3 regions of the Thiocapsa bogorovii genome follow, and region 3 is predicted to be linked to each of the others. Evidence: predicted binding sites of a transcription regulator. Region 3 holds the regulator's gene; each other region holds the start of a gene.
What was found. Region 3 encodes FNR, which switches genes on or off when oxygen is low (the NO sensors DNR and NnrR bind a similar motif). Its sites were predicted from a motif close to TTGATNTANATCAA; they were not measured.

Region 1 (6,517 bases), 460 kb from region 3:
GACATAACCCAGCTCCTGAAGAAACCCATCCAACCGCCCCTTCGCCGTATTCCGCTCACGCTCGATATCCCGCAGCGTCACCCGGTACTTCGCCCACCAGCCTTCGACCGCCGACACCACAGCCTGTCGGTGGGCGGCGACCCGTCGGTCCAGCTCCCGGCGCAGGTCGGCCTTGAGGATGCCGAGCACCAGCGCGCGGGCCTGCTCGGCGGTCAGCCCGGCCTGGGCGTCCTCCAGATGGTCGGTGAAGCCCTTTTGCAGGGTCTTGAGCCTGGTCTTGGCCGCGGACAGCTTGCGCTTCAGCTCCTTGAGATCGCTCGCGGACAGGGCCTCCTCGTCGCCGCCTTCGTTCTCTTCCTCGCCGTCTCCTTTGGTCGTGGCGGCCTTGATTGTGGCGTCCAGCTCGGCGACCTGGCCCTCGGCTTCGGCGATCCGGTCGAGGAACTGGGGCAGCAGGGCCTTGACCAGTTTGTGGTCCAGCGGGTCGGCGCCTTTGGCACCGGGCCCGCCTTCCTCCAGCGCGGTGACGATGGTGGTGGCCCAGCCCTCGACCACGCCCTCGAAGCCGCGGGCCAGCAGGGTCTTGAGGTCGTAGACCACCTCGTTCCACCAGGTCGCGACCGCACCGGCGATCTGGAAACGGTCGAGCAGGCCGACGGGCAACAGGGCCTGCTCGAAGGAGGTCGCCAGCTCGGCGCGCAGGGTCATCAGGGCCTGGGTGCCGGCCTCGGGATCGGCAAGCCGGGCGATGCGCTGCTCCTGGCCGATCCACCAGGCGTTGAGCAGGTCGTCCTGGATGAGGCCCTTGCGGATCTCGCGCTCGGCCCCGCCGCGGAACAGCACGCCGTGGGGCATCACGGTGCAGACCATGCCGCCCCCTTGTCCACCGGTCCGCAGCACCGAGACCATGTGCTGCACGAACATCAGGTCGGCCTTTTTGCCGGACTCGGGGCAGAATCCATAGGGGAAGCGCTCGGGATAGGGGATGCCGTCGGCGGCGTAGTTCTGCGAGAAGGGCGGATTGGTGATGACCCGGTCGAAGCGCATCAGCTCGCCGCCTTCGACGTGCAGGGGTTCGGCCAAGGTGTCGCCGTTGCGCAGATCCGCGTCGGCGATCCCGTGCAGGATCATGTTCATCTTGCTGATGGACCAGACCCCGCCGTTGTCCTCCTGCCCGTAGAGGCCGAGGTTGCGCGGGTTGCCGCCGTGCTCGCGCACATGCTCGGCGGAGAGGATCAACATGCCGCCCGAGCCGGAACAGGGGTCGTAGACGCGCATGCCCTCCTCGGGGTCTGCCAGGCGGACCATCATGCGCACCACGGCGCGCGGGGTGTAGAACTCACCGCCCTTCTTGCCGGCGGAGTCGGCGAACTCGCCGACCAGGTATTCGTAGGCGGCGCCGAGCAGGTCGGGGAACTCGAAGTCCTCGTTGCGCAGCCGGTAGCGGTTGAAGTGGGCGATCAACTCGCGCAGCTTCTTGTCCGGCAGCTTGGACTTGCCGACGTTACGGGTGAAGTCGATGTGGTGGAGCACGCCTTCCAGGCCGGTGTTCTCCTCCTCCCGCGCGCCCAGGGCCTTGTTCAACCCGTCGCCGACGTTGTGGTGCAGCGTGTCGCGCAGGTGCTCCCAGCGGGCGCGCTCGGGGACGAAGAAGGTGTCCTGGTAGTAGCCCTTGGCGTTGGCCCGCTGCTCGGCCTCCGCCTGTGTGCGGCCCCTGGCGCGCTGCTCGGCGACGATCTCCTGACGGCGGGCTTCGAACACATCCGAGCAGCGCTTGAGGAACAGCATCCCGAAGATGTATTCCTTGAACTCGGAGGCATCCATCTTGCCCCGCAGCACGTCGGCCGCACCGAACAGGTGGCGCTCGAGTTGGGCCAGGGTGAGTTTGCGCATCGTGTCTCGATTCCTAATCCTTGCGCGTTTCCGTTTTCATCGGCGGCGCGGCGAACGGGCTCGACGCGTTGGCGACGCGTCCGGCCAGGGCGCCCGAGCCCGCAGTCGAAAGACGACCGTGTCCGCGTCCGGCAGACACCGGGTCGCGCATGCGGGGTTCGGACGGGTATGAGCGAGTCGCCGTCGCTCGGTGGCGACTTATTCCAGAACGACCCGTGCATTGAGCGGTTGAAGCGGCCGATCATTCGAGTGGCCCATTGCCCGTGCAAACTTCACGAGCTGCCCGTGAGAGGCGCTCACCGGATGTTTCATGACCAGCCAGGTCACGCCCTCGCTGCAGGGCGGCGTGGTGAGGGAGCCGTCGAAGCGGTAGTAAGCACGATCGGCGGGCAGCAGCGCCTCGGCGGAGGCCTCCCGCGCGAGGTGCGCCGTATGGCCCTGCGCCTGCGGCATGGCTGCCCAAGGCGTGGCGAGTGCCAGGTTCTCGGGGCCTTCTTCGAACATGACCGCGATGACCGCCAGATGGCCCTCGGCGTCCGCGTGCACCAGATGTGCCTCCATCGGGAACTCGTGGCCGTCGATGTGGTTTTCGCTGGGGGTGTGAAAGTGGAACTGCTTCAGGGTGAACTCGCGCCCGTCCAGCGTGATGGTGCTGCCGTCGTCATAGTCCACCAGGATGGTGTGTCCGTTGTGGATCTCGTCATGCCCGCCCGGCTTGTAGTGGAAGCCGATGCGCGGCAGATCGATGTCGACGCGGTTGGTGATGTCGATCGGCGTTTGGGCATGGCCTGACTGGCAGGCGACGAAATGCGGGTCGATCTCGCCCCAATGCTCCGGACCGTGGGGGCCTGAGTAGTCCCAGTGTGCGCTCTCGCCCGCGGAGGCGGACCCGGCTCCGATGACTCCGGAGCCGAGGAGGAAGGTCAAGGTCGCGATCGTTGTCCGCTTCATCGTGTATCTCGTTATGAAAGGGTGAATCGGGCGCCGGCCCGGTCGCTGATGGCCGGCGTGGATGGCGTCGGTGTCGGTCGACTCGACAGCGCCCTAAAGCATAACGGCGTTGCTGCCCGGAAAGCGATGCTCGGGTGCGGCTTGTAGCCGCGCTTGGCCGACCTCGTGGCGACGCGCCTTGATCCAAGTCAAGGAGACGCCGGTAAGCCCTCGCCAGACTACCGGTCCCCTTGATCGGCACCGCGGATCGACAGCGGTTCGAGAAGCGCGACAAGGGCTCATTGATCCCGATCCGATTCAGAGGCACCCATGCACTGCAACCAATGCGAACAGACCTTCCGTAAGACCGGCTGCGTCACCTCCCCGGGGATGTGCGGCAAGGACGCCGATGTCCAGTCCCTGCAAGAGATGTTGCTCTACGGTCTGAAGGGGATGGCCGCGTATGCCCACCACGCGCGGCGCTTGGGCAAGTCCGACGAGACCGTGTCCGCCTTCATCGAGGAGGCGCTGTTTGCGACCATGACGAACGTCAATTTCGACGTGAAGAGCCTGCTCGAATACTGTCTCGAATGCGGGCGGATGAATCTGCGGGTCATGCAGATGCTCGACGAGGGCCATGTCGAGGCCTTCGGCAAGCCGACTCCGACCAAGGTGCAGGAGGGGACGCAAGCGGGCCGCGGGATCCTCGTCACGGGCCACGATCTGGCTGACCTGCGGGACCTGCTCGAGCAGCTCGAAGGCACCGACATCAAGGTCTACACGCACGGCGAGATGCTGCCCGCCCACATGTACCCCTTCTTTCAAAACCACCCGAATCTGGCCGGCCATTACGGCAGCGCCTGGCAGAACCAAAAGCGCGAGTTCGCGGCCTTCCCCGGCCCTGTGGTGGCGACGACCAACTGCGTCTTGATTCCGCCGCAGAGCTACAAGGGCCGACTGTTCACGACCCGCGGCACGGCTGTGCCCGGCGGTCAGTGCATCCGCGACGGTGATTACAGCGCAGTTCTCGCCGAGGCGCTGCGGTGCGCGCCCTGCGAGGAGCAGATCACGGGCGAGTCGACCGTCGGATTTCACCGCAGCGTACTGCTCGATCACGCACAGACGATCGTCGATGCCGTGAAGGCAGGCCAGATCAGCCGCTTTTTCGTGATCGGTGGATGCGACGGGGCGGATCCGGGCCGCAACTATTTCAGCGACTTTGCGCAGGGCACGCCGGATGACTCATTCATCCTGACCCTGGGCTGCGGCAAGTACCGAATCCGAGATCACGCGTACGGCGAGCATCTGGGCTTCCCGCGCTTGATGGACATGGGGCAATGCAACGATGCCTACGGCGCCATCGCAGTGGCGTCCGCCCTGGCCGAGGCCTTCGAGTGCAGCGTGAACGAGCTGCCGCTGACACTGGTGATCAGTTGGTTCGAGCAGAAGGCGGTCGCCGTCCTGCTGACCCTACTCAGCCTCGGGGTCAAGGGCATCACCCTGGGTCCGAACGCGCCGGCCTTCGTCTCGCCGAACGTCTTTGCGATCCTGCAGGAGCGGTTTGACCTGCGCTTGAGCGGGAATGATGCCGAAGGGGATCTCCGCCTCGCGATGAGTGCTTGACCCCTGTTCGGCGCCGCTGCTCGCTCGGCCGGGTGGCGGAGGTCGCGCGTTCCCCACATCGGGTCGGTCAACGTCCGCCGATGGTTTATCCTGTCTTGACTGAGGTGCTCGCATTGGTCAAGGGAGGCCAGGAACATGGATCTCGGGCGGCGATCTCGACGCTTCTTCAAGGTCCCTTCATTGAATACGCTGCGGTTGCGTCCTTACGGCGACAGCCTCATCACGCCTGCCGTTGCCGTTTGGCTCGGCTTCGCCTGGGTCGTCATCCTGTTGATGGCCAGCATCGAAGGTATCGTCTGGGGTTTCGTCGGGGCCTCGATCGTACCGCAGGCCGCGGCCTGGCTTCGACCGGTCGCCGGTCTCTTCATGTTCGTGCTCATGTTCGCGATCATCTGGATCGTCGATGCCTCCCTGATCATGTCCGAGCGTCCGAGCCGCGCCCGCGGTGCACTCGGGGGCGCTCTTCGGGACGCCCGGCTCGACGAGCGAGGCGCGGGCGTCCGCTGGTTTTTCGGTCTGCTGGTCCGGGTGCTGATCGTGGCGGTCTCGCTCTATGTGACCGCGCCCTTTCTGGCCAAGCTGATCCGGGCCGACGATATCGAGAGCTACCACCAGCGCCTGGTCGAGCAGTATTACTCCAGGCGTGATGCGGCCTTCCAGTCGCAGGTCGCCGCGCGCGCCCAAGAGGTCGAGACCCGATACGGGGGGCTGACCGCGCCTTTGGAGGAAGAGGTCGAGCGTCTGAACCGGTCGCTCGACGCCGAGCGGCAACGTCGTGATCGAATCGCGGCCGAGTACACCCCCGAGATCACGGTGCTGCGCACCGAGCTGGCCGCCGCACAGGAGCGCCTCGGCGACGAGATCCACGGACGTGGCGACCGTCCGGAGGGCTATGGACCGGAAGCGCGCAAATGGGATGCTCGGGTGCAGACCCTGGTCGCCGAGTTGGCCGACAAACAGGCCGAGATCGATCGGCGCATCGCCGAGGTCGCGCAGACGATCGCGGACCAGGAAGAGCGCCTGCGTGCGCGAACGGATGAGCTCCAACGTCTGCGCCTGGAACAGCAGGAGCGCATGGACCGCATCCGGGCCGAAGTGGCCGCCGCCCAGCCCGAGGAACTGCCGCCGCGGTTGACCTTCGCGGCGCGCTCCAAGGCCTTGCAGGCACTGCGCGAGAGCCCGGACGAGGCGGGCGTGCCCCATTTCGAGACGGTCGACGGCTTTGCGCAGGCGGCGCTGGCGATCCTCTTCTTCTCGTTGATCGCGCTGAAGTTGTTCGAGCCGGCCGCGGTGCGGGCCTATTTCAGCGAATCCCTGCAGTTCCAATACCGTAAATACCTCGACGGTGCGCTGTCCGGGATCCCCGGCTTTGCCTGTCCGGAGGATCCCGCGCAACGTCTGAGTCCGGTCGAGTTCGCGCGCCAGTGGTGGCGCTACGAGCGCGATCCGGAGGGTCATTTCGCCGAACAGGAGGCGCGGTTGGCGGCCGCCGAGCCGATGCGCATGCGCTTGGCCGAGGAGTCGTTCGCCGAGACACTCGTCGAGCGTCGTCGCGAGAATCTCGATCAGGAGCTGGATCTGGCGCGCCGCCGCCGCGAGATCGAGGTGGCGGCCTACGAGAACGAGCAGCGTTTGCGTGCCGGCGAGCTGCGTGCCCAGTTGGCCGACGAGACACGCGCCAAGCATCATCATCGGCGTGCCGAGCTCGAGCATGAGCTGCAGCAGGCGCGCGAGTCCTGGGCGCTGCAGAAGGCCCACGACGAGGAGGACATGCGCGAGCGCATGGCCGCCTTCGAGCGCTCCATCGAGCTGGCCCGCGAGGACCGACGTTTGCGCGAGAAGGAGATGGAGATCCGCCGCGCTCAACGCGAGGAGGAGCTGCGTCAGGCCGATGTGCAGCGCCTGCACCGTCATCGGGTCGAGACCGCGGAGCTCGAAGCCCGGCGCCGCCGCGAGGACCGTCTCGAGCGGATTGCCGGGATGCGCGACGAGCTGAGCCGTCTGCGCGAGCTGGAGACGCGCGACACGAACGAGGCCGCGACCCTGCGCGAGGCCGGCTATCGGCTGAAGG
Region 2 (6,517 bases), 2.4 Mb from region 3:
GAGCCGGGGAGAGACATGAGCAAGCAGGCCAATCCGACCGTGATCGGCGGCTTCGTGCTCGGGGCCTTGGCCCTTGTCGTGATCGCGATTTTGGTTTTCGGCAGCGGTGCGCTCTTTCGCGAGCAGGTTCCGATGGTGACCTATTTCCCCGGTTCGGTGCAGGGGTTGAATGTCGGCGCCGGGGTTCAGTTCGAGGGTGTGACGGTGGGGCGCGTGACCGGGATCGAGCTGAGGTTCTCGCCGGATACCGGCACCTTCAGTGTGCCGGTGACCTACGAGGTCTGGCCGGAAAGCGTGAGCATTCTCGGTTCGGCCTCTGACGACTCGCCCGAGGAGATCCTCCGCGGGTTGGTCAAGGAGCGCGGTTTGCATGCACGCCTGGAGTCCTTGAGTTTCGTCACCGGGCAATACGTGATTGCGCTCCAGTTGATCCCGGATCGCCCCGTGCGGTTGGTGGAGGATCCCGACGATGCCGTCGAGGTACCCGCGATCGAGGCGACGCGCGACCGGATGACGGAGATGCTCAACAATCTGCGGCTTGACGATCTCGTCAATGAAGCGTCGTTGACTCTAGCGTCGATCCGGCAATTGATCGGTTCCGGGGAGGTGCTGCGTTTGCTCGAGAGGTTGAACGAGACGCTTGCTGCGGCTCGGGTGCTGATCGAGGATTTCGATCGGGAGGTGCAGCCGCTCGCACAGCGCCTGGATTCGACGCTCGGGGATTTCGGTGCGATGGCACAAACGGTGAATTCCAGCGTTGTGCCGGTCGCGGAGAGTCTCGAGACGGTCGCCGAGTCGCTGACTGTATTGGTGCGAAGGGTCGACGAGCAGGTGGTCCCGCTCTCGGGCGCGGCGCAATCCGCGCTGGGCGAGGTCGAGACCGCCATGCGCTCGCTGGGGTCCTTGGCCGGCGATGCCTCCGGGACGCGGGTTCGGCTTGACCGGTTCCTCGGCGAGGCCTCGGCGGCAGCGCGATCACTTCGGGATCTTGCCGACTATCTGGAGCGGCATCCGGATGCGGTGTTGCGCGGGAAGCGATAAACCGCGTTTCGGTGGTTGACCGGGTGTTGCTTTTGAAAGGACTTGGCGACCTTGACGCACATGTTCGTCCGACAGTTCACCGTCGCCGGGTCATGCTGCAGATCTCGGTCTAGACGGCTCCGGACACATCAGGCCCGGAGACGCAAGCGTCTCCGGGCCTGACTCGCCGAGGCCTGAACCGATTAGAAGTCGAGGAAGCTCACGGTCTCGGTCGATTCGGCAGGAACCGCCTGCACTTCGACAACGGGCTCTTTCAGCTCTTCGTTCGCGAGACGCTCAGACTCCGGCATCACCATCGCGGTTTGGACACCGCCCACGAGCAGAGCGACTGCGGCAAGAACACCTAATGCACCCATGGTATATCTCCGATTTCGGTTGGTTGCTGGTATGGGGATCATTATATAAGCAAATTCTAATTAAGCAAGCGCTAATTTTGACGATCTTCGCGCAATCTTTTTCGGCACCCCCATCCGCTCGTGACGCTACCTGAGCCGGCAACTTGGGTTGGTCGCTAATATTAGCGATTGTTGATCAAGATCAAACCTCTAGCTCGGATTCCGTCCTAATCTTGATGTCACGTCGGAGCGAATCGTGCTCACGGCGTGCTCAACAGGTTTCTCGAGACGGGAGAAATGTGATGACGACAACAAAACGGCTTGTGCTTGCTGCGGCGGTCGCCGCTGTTGCTGCTTTCGGCTCCATGTCCGCGAACGCCTTCTGGGGTTCCGGCCCCTTCGGCATGTTCCCGGGCGGTTGGGGCGGACCTTGGAACTCGCCTTGGTACGGACCCTATGGGGGCTATCCCTATGGTGGTTACGGGTATCCCTACGGAGCTTATGGCGCACCTTACGGTTGGGGTGCCCCCTACGGCTGGGGTGCGCCGCTCTACGGCTATCCGGCCTATAGCTACCCGACGACGCAGTCGAGCACCGACTCGAGCAAGTAATTCTCCTCGCCTCGATGCCGTCCGGTATCGGGGCGAGAATCACCGCGTTCGCGGCCGCGAGGGGCGCTCGCGCCTTCAGCGCGACGTTTCTCGCGTCTCGAATCGCCCCACCCGTTGCCGGACCGGCACGCTCATCATCGCCTCCGACCTCCTGCCTGCTATCATCCGCGTCGGCTCGCGTCTGCAAGCGAGTCCTGTCAGCGATCTGAGCGGAGAAGCGATATGCGAGTACTCGTCGGCGATATCGGGGGTACCAAGACGGCATTGGGTCTTGCGAAGACGCACGGAGACCGCGTCGATCTCGAGAAGACGATGCAGTATCCGAGTGCGGATTTCGACTCGCTCGACGAGATCGTCCGGTGCTATCTCGAGGAGACCGGAACGACCTGTCGTTTCGCGGCCTTCGCCATCGCCGGGCCGGTGCGGGACCGGCGCAGTCAGGCGACGAATCTACCCTGGGACCTGGATGCCGATGCCATGGAGCAGGCACTCGGCTTTGCCGGCGTTGCGCTGCTGAATGATCTGGAGGCGACGGCTTGGGGGCTCGCGGCATTGGGCCCCGACGACCTGGTCGAGGTCCATCCGGGGGAGGCGGCACAAGGCAACGCCTGCGTGGTCGCTGCGGGTACCGGACTCGGAGAAGCGGGGTTATTCTGGGACGGCTTGCGTCACCATCCTTTCGCGACCGAAGGCGGGCATGCGGACTTCGGGCCTACCGACGAGCGCGAGTGCGCGCTCCATGCGTTCCTGAAGCAACGCTTCGGGCGGGTCAGTTGGGAGCGCGTCGTTTCCGGTCTCGGGATCCGAAACCTCTACGACTTCTTGTCCGAATGGCGCGGAATCGAATCGCCGCCCGCGTTGCGCGAGTCCCTCACGAGCGGGGACGCCGCAGCGGCGATCGCCGCGGCCGCTTCGGAGAACTCCTGCCCGGTCTGCACCGAGACAATGGACCTGTTCTTTCTTCTCTACGGGCGTGAGGCCGGAAACATGGCACTCAAGCAGATGGCGCTCGGCGGGGTCTACCTCGGCGGGGGTATCGCGCCGAAGAACCTTGACGCCCTGCGCAGCAGCGCCTTCCTGGAGGGTTTCCTCGATAAAGGCCGTTTGGAGCCTCTGATGCGCGCGATGCCGGTTCGGGTGATCGTGCAGCCGAGCACGCCGCTGATGGGGGCGGCTCGGTTTCTGGCGTCGCAGTAGGTAGCTCCGGCTATCAGCCGCCAGTCACCAGCCACCAGCCACCAGCCACCAGCCGCCAGTTTCAAAGTCGCTGGAAGCAGGAGGCAGGAGGCAGCAGGCAGCAGGCAGCAGGCAGCAGGCAGCAGGCAGCAGGCAGCAGGCAGCAGGCTAAACCCTAAATCCAATAAAGAGGAACCCATGACACAAATGCTCAGCATTACCGGAATGAGCTGCGCCCACTGCGTTCGCGCCGTGACCTCGGCGCTGGAGTCTGTTGCCGGCGTCGAGTCTGTCGTGGTGGATCTGGAGCTCGGTCGTGCCAGGGTCGAGGGACAGGCCGATGCCGATGCCTTGATCGCAGCCGTCGTCGCCGAGGGTTATGGCGCGGAGCCGGCCCCACCGGCATGATCTCGGGTCGGGTCCCGATCGGCCTCGCCCTGTGGGGTGAGTCTCGGTGCCGATGCTCCATCCATGCGGACGCCGCGGTTGTCGCGATCGGGCGCTAAGCCTAGACCCTCGATCACCCCGGGATCGGTCGAGCGTCGCCTGAATCTTTCGTTCCAGTCCCGTGGATCGGTACGTCCGATCCGCGTCGTCTGTTGTCTGTCGTTTTGTCGGAGGCAGTTGTCATGTCGAGCCGTGAAAAGGTCGGCGTATGGATCGAATCGACCCGGATTCAGGGCATCATCATCGGGTTGATTCTGGTCAACGCGGTCACCCTTGGATTGGAGACCTCGTCGAGCATCATGGCCAGCTATGGCGGGTTCCTGCATCTTATTGATCGCGTAATCTTGGCCGCATTCGTCGCGGAGATGCTGCTGAAGCTCTTCGCTCACGGGCGGGGCTTTTTCCGTCGAGGCTGGAACCTGTTCGACTTTACCGTGATTGCGATTGCGTTGATCCCGGCGAGCGGACCGCTTGCGGTCTTGCGTGCGCTTCGGGTTCTTCGCGTCTTGCGGTTGGTCTCGGTATCGCCGCGTCTGAGGTTTGTCGTCGAGGCGCTGCTCAAGGCGTTGCCCGGAATCGCCTCGATTGCTTCTTTAATGCTGCTGCTCTTTTATGTGGCCGCCGTGATCGCGACCGGTCTGTTCGGAACGGGGTTTCCGGAGTGGTTCGGCACGCTCGGCGGATCCATGTATACCCTGTTTCAGATCATGACGTTGGAGAGTTGGTCGATGGGGATCGTGCGTCCGGTGATGGAGGTCTATCCCTATGCTTGGCTCTTCTTCATCCCCTTCATCTTGATCGCAACCTTTACGATGCTGAACCTCTTCATCGGCATCATCGTCGACACGATGCAGACGCTGCACGACGATCAGCATGCCGCGGAGCGCGAGCGAATCGAGGAGACGGTTCACCAGGATACCCGCCATGTCGAAATCGAGGTCCGGGCTCTGCGCGAGGAGATCGAGGGTCTGCGACGAGACCTGGCGATACGCGGAAAACAGAGCTGACGAGGCTTGCCATGCCCCAATGGGCAGGGTGGGTCGTGCGCGCCTCTGTGTTTGGTACTATGATACAAACTGTCGCTTTTGCGATGCGGGCTGTTGTAATTCGTCGACGCATGGCTGCTTTTCTGCGGTGGTGCCGAGCCGTGGATGGGTCCGTAACCTCGGATTCGCCGGTTTTGTCTGATCGTCAAGGGGTTGAGTTTGGATCGAGCCGAAAGACATCGAGCGACCGCGCCAAGGGATGCGGCTTCGGCTCCTCCGGTGCGCCCGAGCGCATGGGTCCGAGTGCTGGCGATTCCTCTGCTTTTTCTGGCGAGCGGCGCGTTCGCCATGAAGCTCGACGTCACGGTGACCGGCCTGGAGGGAGAGCAGGAGACGAACGTCCTGGCCCTGCTGTCCATCTACCAAGAGCGCGCACAGGAGGATATGACGCCGGCGCGGGCCGAGGCATTGCATCGCTTGGCGCCGGATCAGATTCGCGATGCCTTGGCGCCCTTCGGGCTCTATCAGGTCGAAGTGACGGATCGGCTCGATGCCGCTGCGGATCCGAACGGGACCTGGGTGGCCACGTACGAGGTCGTCCCCGGGCCACCCGTGAAGATCGGCCAGGTCAACTTTTCGATCACCGGCGAGGGGGCCGATGACCCCGCCTTCCCGAAGACCTTCCCGATGCAGGTCGGCGACGTGTTCCTGCATCGGGAATATGAGGCGGCCAAGTCCGATCTCCGTGCTCGCGCGTCCTCGGGCGGCTATCTCGATTACAATCTCGCGCAACACCGTGTGCTCATCGACCTGGTCGCCTACGAGGCAATCGTCGATTTCGAGCTCGCGACCGGACCCCGTTATTATCTCGGCGAGGTCTCTTTCAAGCAGGATCTCTTGAACGACAAGTTCTTACACAAATTTGTCACTTTCGAGCCCGGCGTCGTTTACAACCCCGATTTGCTCCTGGCGATGCAAGGCCGGCTGCTGAGTACCGAGTACTTCTCCGATGTGGAGATCGTCCCTCGGAAGGATGATACAGGCGACGATACCCTGGTTCCGATCGAGGTCGTCGCAACCCGCAACAAACGCGACAAGTTTCGCGTCGGCGCGGGGTTTTCGACCGATACCGGCCCGCGGGTCAGCGCCGATTGGCGGCGTCGCTACGTCAACCAGTGGGGTCACAATTTTCGAACTGAGTTGCAGCTCTCGCCCGTGCTCTCTCAATGGAGCTTCGATTATCGGATTCCGATCCAGGATCCGACGCGCGATTACATCATCGTCAAGCCCCAGGCCACCTACTCGAACCTCAATACCCAAAAAGGCTGGTTGTATTCGGTGCAGTTCGCCCATTCGACGCTCACCCCGGGCGGCTGGCGACGCACCGCCGGCATCGACTACAACTACGAGGACTACGATATCAGCAACATCCAGACCGGGGCCTCCTCGGAACTGGTTCCCAATATCTCTTGGTCGAAGACCGTGGCCGATGACCCGATCAACACCAAGCGGGGGTATAGGATACGTTACTCGCTGCTGGGTGCGCTCGAGGGTGTGGTATCGAATGCAACCTATTTGAGCGGGGTATTGCAGTTCAAATGGATCCGGGGTTTCGCGGAAAAGTACCGCTTCATCACGCGGGCCGATCTCGGCGTCACCCTGGCGGAGAATCTCGACGAGCTGCCGGCGAGCCGTCGCTTCTTCACCGGCGGCGACAACACGATTCGCGGCTGGGGGTTCGACAGTCTGGGGCCCACGGAGCCCTTCAACTACGACACTGTCGGCGGACGTTATCTCGGTGTCGGCAGCCTCGAGCTCGAGCGGCAGATCAAAGGTCCATGGAGCGCCGCCGTCTTCACCGATTTCGGAAATGCCTTCGATCCGGACTACGACAACAAATTTCAGCAGAGCGTGGGTTTCG
Region 3 (6,517 bases):
GGGACCGGATTGGGAGCGGACTACGGAGGCCATGGCCGGCATGACCTGGACTCGGCCGATCTTCTTGCCGATCTTTTGCCCAGTTCCGGCCGGCACCAAGATGTGGCCGGGGCCGTCGGGTGCCGTCCGTCCGAGCTTCAGCCCCGGGTTGAGGCGCTGCAGCTCGTAGAGCTGAACGCCGGTCGCCGAGGCCACCCGATTCAGATCCATCGGTTGATGCGTGCGGACTACTTCGAGCTGGGGCCGATCGGGCACGGGCGGAAGGTTTAGGCCGTAGCGTGTCGGTGCGGCGACCAGGCGCGCGGTGGCGAGGATCTGCGGGACGTACTGCTTGGTTTCGTTCGGAAGGTTGAGCGACCAGTAATCGGTGGGTTTGCCGCTGCGGCGATTGGCGGCCTGTGCGGCGGCGACGCGGCCCGGGCCGCAGTTGTATGCAGCCATGGCGAGCGGCCAATCGCCGTCGAAGCGCCGGTTGAGCTGCTCGAGATAGTCGAGCGCAGCGCCCGTGGACGCCAGCGGGTCGCGTCGCCCGTCGTACCAGGCATCCTGTCGCAAGCCCATCTCGAGCCCGGTGTAGGGCATGAACTGCCAGATGCCGGCGGCCGCTTTGGGCGATGTGGCAACCGGATTGAAGCGACTTTCGACATGGGGCAGGAAGGCGAGCTCCATCGGCAGTCCGCGCCGCTCGATCTCGGTGACGATCATGTGCAGGTAGGGTGTGCCTCGCTGGGACAGCTTGGAGAGATACTGGGGGTCTCGGCGGAAGCGCTCGACGGTGCTGTCGATGCGCGCGTCCGCGTAAAGATCGAGGGTCATCCCGCTGCGGACACGGTTCCAGAGGTCGCCGCGCGCATCCGCTCGCCCGGCGGTGCGTCTCTCCATGACCACGACATCCGTGGCCGGTCGGACGTAACCGTATTCGCGGGCCGAAACCATGCCTGAGTAGCCGGAGTCTCCGAAGTCGTTCTCGGCGGTTCGGGTCTCCGTCGCGCAACCGTTCAAAAGCAGCGTCAGAACGCCGAGCGCGCCGAGCGTGCGCGCGAAACGAGCGGCATCAGGCATGTTTTCCCCCTAGGAATTCCCGGTAAGTGATTGTTTAATTGAGTTATCCAGGAATTAGAAAAGCATCATACCCAAAGACGGCCGTCAATTCCAGGTCCGGATGCCGGAAATTCGGTGGTACCGCCGCACGACAGTGCGTGCAATCACGGTTAACATGCGTCTCTCGAAGAGGCATCGGCATGACTGTGCGCAAGAGTCCGGGTTCACCCCTGGCGAGACTACAAGATTGGTATCGGTCGCCGCTCGGAGTCGAGGTGGCGGCCCTTGAGAGCGCGTGCGTTCAGCGGCTGCTGAGCGACACCTTCGGCTACTACCTGGTCCAGATCGGCGTGACCGAGAGCTTTCGCGACGCGATGGCCTCAAGTCGGATCCGCCATCGAATCCTGATGCCCTGCGAGCAGCCCTCGGGTCATGGCGGACGCGAGATCGTCGGGTTGCCGAGCAGGCTGCCGCTTGCGAGCGATTCGATCGACGCGCTCCTGTTGCCGCATACCTTGGATTTCTCGCCCGATCCCCACGCGGTGCTTCGCGAGGTCGAGCGCGTGCTGATCCCGGAGGGGCGAGTGATCGTTCTGGGCTTCAACGCGCTCAGTGCCTGGGGCCTCTGGTCCCTGCTGCGCGGTTCCGGGACGCAGGTCCCTTGGTGCGGGCGTTTCCGCACCGCTTATCAAATCGAGGATTGGTTGTCCGTGTTGGGTTTCGATATCGAGCTTCGCGAGCACATTATGTTTCGGCCGCCGTTCCGGCGCGCCCTGGGGCCGAGCTGTGCGGCATTCGACACCTTGGGGGGGCGCCTCTGGCCGATCCTGGGCGGTGTCTATTTGATCCGGGCCGTCAAACGCGTGGCGACCTTGACGCCGCTGCGTCCGGCCTGGGGGCGGCGCTCACTGCTGCGCGGTGGCGCGGCGGAGCCGACGACACGCAGGGCCGGTCATGCCTGACTGCGTGCGCGCTTACACCGACGGTGCCTGCAAGGGCAATCCGGGACCCGGGGGTTGGGGTGTCCTGCTGCGATGGGGGGAGGTCGAGAAGGAGCTGTGCGGGGGTGAACGCGCGACCACCAACAACCGCATGGAGCTGATGGCGGTCATCATGGCGCTGGAGAGCATGAAGCGTCCGACCTGTCTCGAGATCGTCACCGACTCTCAATACGTCAAGCGGGGGGTCGAGGAATGGATGCCGCGTTGGAAACGCAACGGCTGGCAGACGGCCGATCGCAAGCCCGTGAAAAACCGTGACCTTTGGGAGCGTTTGGATGGCGCCATCGGCGCTCATCAGGTGCGCTGGAAGTGGGTCAAAGGTCATGCCGGGCACGCCGAGAACGAGCGTGCCGACCGATTGGCAAATCGAGGGATCGCGGGCTGAATCGCGTCCGGCATGACATGCGCAATTTTCGATTCGACTCGTCGTCGCATGACTCGGCTCCCGTCGGTGCGGACGCGATTCAGATTCTTGAATTTCGCTCTTTAAACCGCGTCAGGTACGGGGGAGGCGTAGTCCTCCGGGATTCGCTTGCCTGCAACGCAGCGGTTTACACTATGGACGCGGTTTAAATGAGACAGATCGTTCTCGATACCGAGACCACGGGTCTCGACCCCCAGGCAGGCCATCGCATCATCGAGATCGGCTGTGTCGAGCTGATCGACCGCCGCTTGACCGGAAACAACTTCCACCGCTATCTCCAGCCGGATCGGGAGATCGACGCGGGCGCCTCCGATGTACACGGGATCACGAACGCCTTTCTCGCCGACAAGCCACGTTTCGCCGAGATTGCCGAGAGCTTCCTGGACTATGTGGAAGGGGCCGAGTTGATCATCCACAACGCGACCTTCGATCTCGGGTTTCTCGATCGCGAGATTCTAGGATGGAACGCCGAAGCGTCGCGGATCACGGACCTGTGCGAGGTGACGGACACGCTGATCATGGCCCGGCGCATGCACCCGGGGCAGCGCAACAGCCTCGATGCCTTGTGCAAGCGCTACGGCGTGGATCATCGCCACCGCGACCTGCATGGCGCCCTGCTCGATGCCGAGATCCTGGCGGATGTCTATCTCGCCATGACCGGGGGGCAGGTGGCGTTGAGCCTCGGAGAAGAGCTCGCGGCGCCGTCTCACGACGGACCGGACGCTCGGCATCGCGGCCGGCTGGATCCGAATCGGCCGCGCCTGCGGGTGATTCAAGCCGACCCGGCCGCGCTCGCCGCTCATGCCGCGCGCCTCGCGGCGATCCAGGCCGCAAGTGCGGAGGGTTGTCTTTGGCTTCGCGTCGAGGGATGACGCCGCCCGCGGTTTAGTCGTGTGTGGCCACGGAGATCCCCGCAGCCTTCATGGAGATGCTTCTTAGGGTTTTCAGTCTCCTAAACTGCGCCGACTCTAAGGGCTATCGATCGCTCCGAGGCCGATCCAGCCCTCCGAACATCACATACCGCAACGGGCGCAGTTTAGCTCTGCTGCTGTTGGCGGCGATTCTGCCCGGCGCCGCCCACCAGAGACTCCAGCGTACTCACATCGAGCAGCTGAATGTGCTTACGGTCGACGTTCATCAGTCCGTCGTCTTGGAATCGCGTGAAGAGACGGCTGACGGTCTCGACGGCGAGTCCCAGGTAGTTCCCGATCTCATGGCGGGACATGCTCAGATAGAAGTCGGTCGCGGACAGCCCGCGTTTGTGCAGGCGCTTGGACAGGCTGAGCAGGAAGGCGGCGAGACGTTCCTCGGCGTTCTTCTTGCCGAGGAGCAAGAGCATGTCCGTATCGTGTCCGATTTCCTTGCTGAGCAGGCGATACATCTGATGCTGCAGGCTCGGAATGGTTGCGGTGAGCTCTTCGAGTCGGGTGAAGGGGACCTCGCAGATAGCGGAGGTCTCGAGGACCTTCGCCGAGCAGGCATGGATGTCCTTATCGATCGCATCCAGTCCAATCACCTCGCCGGGAAGATGGAAGCCCAGCACCTGCTCGCCGCCCTCCGGACTCGGAGCGAAGGTCTTCACCGATCCGGTCTTCACGACATAGAGCGAACGAAATCGGTCGCCGTCTCGAAACAGGAAGTCGCCCCGGTGGAGCGGTCGTGTTCGCTTCACGATCTCGTCGAGTCGCTCGACATCATCCGGCGCAAGGCCCATAGGCAAGCAGAGCGACGACAGGGAGCAGTTTCTGCAGGCGACGCGAATGGTCTCCAATGAGATTACTTTGTGATGGCTCACGGCATCGCCCCTCGGTCTTCGGTCACCAGATTTTGAACCGTCGCTTGATCTGGATCAAGCGAAGATTATCTTCTTGTCGTCAGGCCGACCTGGACCCGCAAAAAAGGCCGCGCCCTCGCGGGCGCGGCCTTGACGCAAGCATGCCGATTCTGCGTTCGGCCTACTTGGCTTCGCCGGTCGCGGGAGCAGCGGGCGCGGCATAGGGTGCGGCGTAAGGCGCGCCGTAGTAGGGGACACCGTAACCGGGGTAGCCGTAGCCATAGCCTGGATAACCGTAACCGTAACCGTAGCCGGGATAGCCGTACCCGTAACCACGTCCGTAGCCATAGCCGCGCCCGCGTCCGTAGCCGCGACCCCCGCCGCTCATGTTCATGTTGAAGTCGCCCCAGCCGTCGCCGAGCATGTCGCCGAACAGGTCACCGAGGCCGGAACCATAGCCCGGGCCGTAGCCGCCATAGCCTGGCCCACCCCAACCGGGCCCCCACCACGCCTGGGCCGGGCTGACGGCCAAGGTGGCGGCACCTGCGATTGCGGCTGCACTCATCAATCTTGCTGTTTGACGCATCGTTGACGCTCCTCTGTTGACACTCATCTTTTACGACATCGATCAAGGCCGCTGTGTCGGCGCCCGACCCTAGACGAGCGCCGACAACGCCGAGAAGGTGTGTTTCGTCATTTGCGAAACCGCTCCGAATATACGCAGCCCGTTCGAGTTTGTGAAGGTCGCGCAGCACCCTGTCCGGCGTGCTCGCCCCCGGTCGTGATGTTCGCGACGCGCACGCTCGCGGCAGCAGCAAGAGCCGGCATTCGCATTGAGCAGTTGCGGGGTTTTTGGTAGCGTGTTGGCGGATCCGGGCCATTGCCCTCGACTGCCTCCACTACCCCCATGACCAAGTTCATCTTCATCACCGGCGGTGTCGTCTCGTCGCTCGGTAAAGGCATCGCGTCGGCGTCTCTCGGGGCGCTCTTGGAGGCTCGCGGCCTGCGGGTGACCATGATCAAGCTCGATCCCTACATCAACGTGGATCCGGGCACCATGAGTCCGTTCCAGCACGGCGAGGTCTATGTGACCGACGACGGCGCCGAGACCGATCTCGATCTGGGCCACTACGAGCGCTTCCTGCGCACCCCGATGGGTCGCAACAACAACTTCACGACCGGCCAGATCTACGAGAGCGTCATCCGCAAGGAGCGGCGCGGCGACTATCTCGGGCGCACCGTCCAGGTCATCCCGCATATCACCGACGAGATCAAGCAGGCGATCCGTCTCGGTGCCGAGGGTGCGGACGTGGCCATGGTCGAGATCGGTGGCACCGTGGGCGACATCGAGTCCTTGCCCTTTCTGGAGGCGATCCGCCAGATGCGTGTGGAGGAGGGGCGTGAGAACGCACTCTTCATGCATCTCACGCTCGTGCCATACATCCGCACCGCCGGCGAAATCAAGACCAAGCCCACGCAGCACTCGGTCAAGGAGTTGCGCTCCATCGGTATCCAGCCGGACATTCTGCTGTGCCGCGCCGAGAAGCACCTTCCGGACGAGGAGCGCCGCAAGATTGCGCTCTTCACCAACGTGACCGAAGACGCGGTCATCTCTGCGGTCGACGCCGACAACATCTATCGTATCCCGCGGCTCCTGCACGACCAGAAGCTCGACGATCTGGTGGTGCGCCAATTCGGGATCGAGGCCCCCGAGGCGGATCTACGTGAATGGGATCGTGTCCTGGAAGGTTTCGATCACCCCGAGCAGGTCGTGCGCGTCGGCATGGTCGGCAAGTACATGCACCTCACCGAGGCCTACAAATCGCTCTCCGAGGCGCTGGCCCATGCCGGTGTGCACACCAGGACCAAGGTCGAGATCGTTTATCTGGATTCGGAGGTCATCGAGCAGGAGGGGACCGAGGGTCTCGACGGGCTCGATGCCATCCTGGTCCCGGGCGGATTCGGCGAGCGCGGCATCGAGGGCAAGATCCAGGCAGCCCGCTACGCGCGCGAGCACCGCATCCCCTATCTCGGGATTTGTCTCGGGATGCAGATTGCCGTCATCGAGTACGCACGCCATGTTGCCGCACTCGAGGGTGCCCACAGCACCGAGTTCGATCGCCAGACCCCGCATCCCGTGATCGCGCTCATCACCGAGTGGCGCGACGAGCGCGGCCGGATCGAGACCCGAGACGAGGGTGTTGATTTGGGCGGATCGATGCGGTTGGGTGGTCAGAATTGCCGTCTGGAGCCCGGTAGTCTTGCACGCAACGTCTA

Region 1: the regulator FNR is predicted to act here: its motif matches at 3,023-3,036, upstream of hcp (hydroxylamine reductase).
Region 2: the regulator FNR is predicted to act here: its motif matches at 1,569-1,582, upstream of LT988_RS04675 (sulfur globule protein CV3).

What each region holds. Positions count from the first base shown of each region.
Region 1 is NZ_CP089309.1:4,760,883-4,767,399, forward strand. Features, by position in the region: partial or broken gene LT988_RS25630 (type I restriction-modification system subunit M) at 775-1,893, opposite strand; gene LT988_RS21160 (carbonic anhydrase) at 2,092-2,844, opposite strand; gene hcp (hydroxylamine reductase) at 3,154-4,446, shown strand; gene LT988_RS21170 (DUF4407 domain-containing protein) at 4,582-6,517, shown strand, end outside.
Region 2 is NZ_CP089309.1:1,017,620-1,024,136, reverse strand. Features, by position in the region: gene LT988_RS04690 (ABC transporter ATP-binding protein) at 1-19, shown strand, start outside; gene LT988_RS04685 (MlaD family protein) at 16-1,041, shown strand; gene LT988_RS04680 (hypothetical protein) at 1,224-1,397, opposite strand; gene LT988_RS04675 (sulfur globule protein CV3) at 1,679-1,987, shown strand; gene glk (glucokinase) at 2,210-3,184, shown strand; gene LT988_RS04665 (CopZ family metallochaperone) at 3,362-3,571, shown strand; gene LT988_RS04660 (ion transporter) at 3,793-4,617, shown strand; gene LT988_RS04655 (autotransporter assembly complex protein TamA) at 4,900-6,517, shown strand, end outside.
Region 3 is NZ_CP089309.1:4,302,808-4,309,324, forward strand. Features, by position in the region: gene LT988_RS19075 (transglycosylase SLT domain-containing protein) at 1-1,062, opposite strand, end outside; gene LT988_RS19080 (class I SAM-dependent methyltransferase) at 1,242-2,003, shown strand; gene rnhA (ribonuclease HI) at 1,996-2,427, shown strand; gene dnaQ (DNA polymerase III subunit epsilon) at 2,616-3,338, shown strand; gene fnr (fumarate/nitrate reduction transcriptional regulator Fnr) at 3,503-4,261, opposite strand; gene LT988_RS19100 (sulfur globule family protein) at 4,422-4,826, opposite strand; gene LT988_RS19105 (CTP synthase) at 5,148-6,517, shown strand, end outside.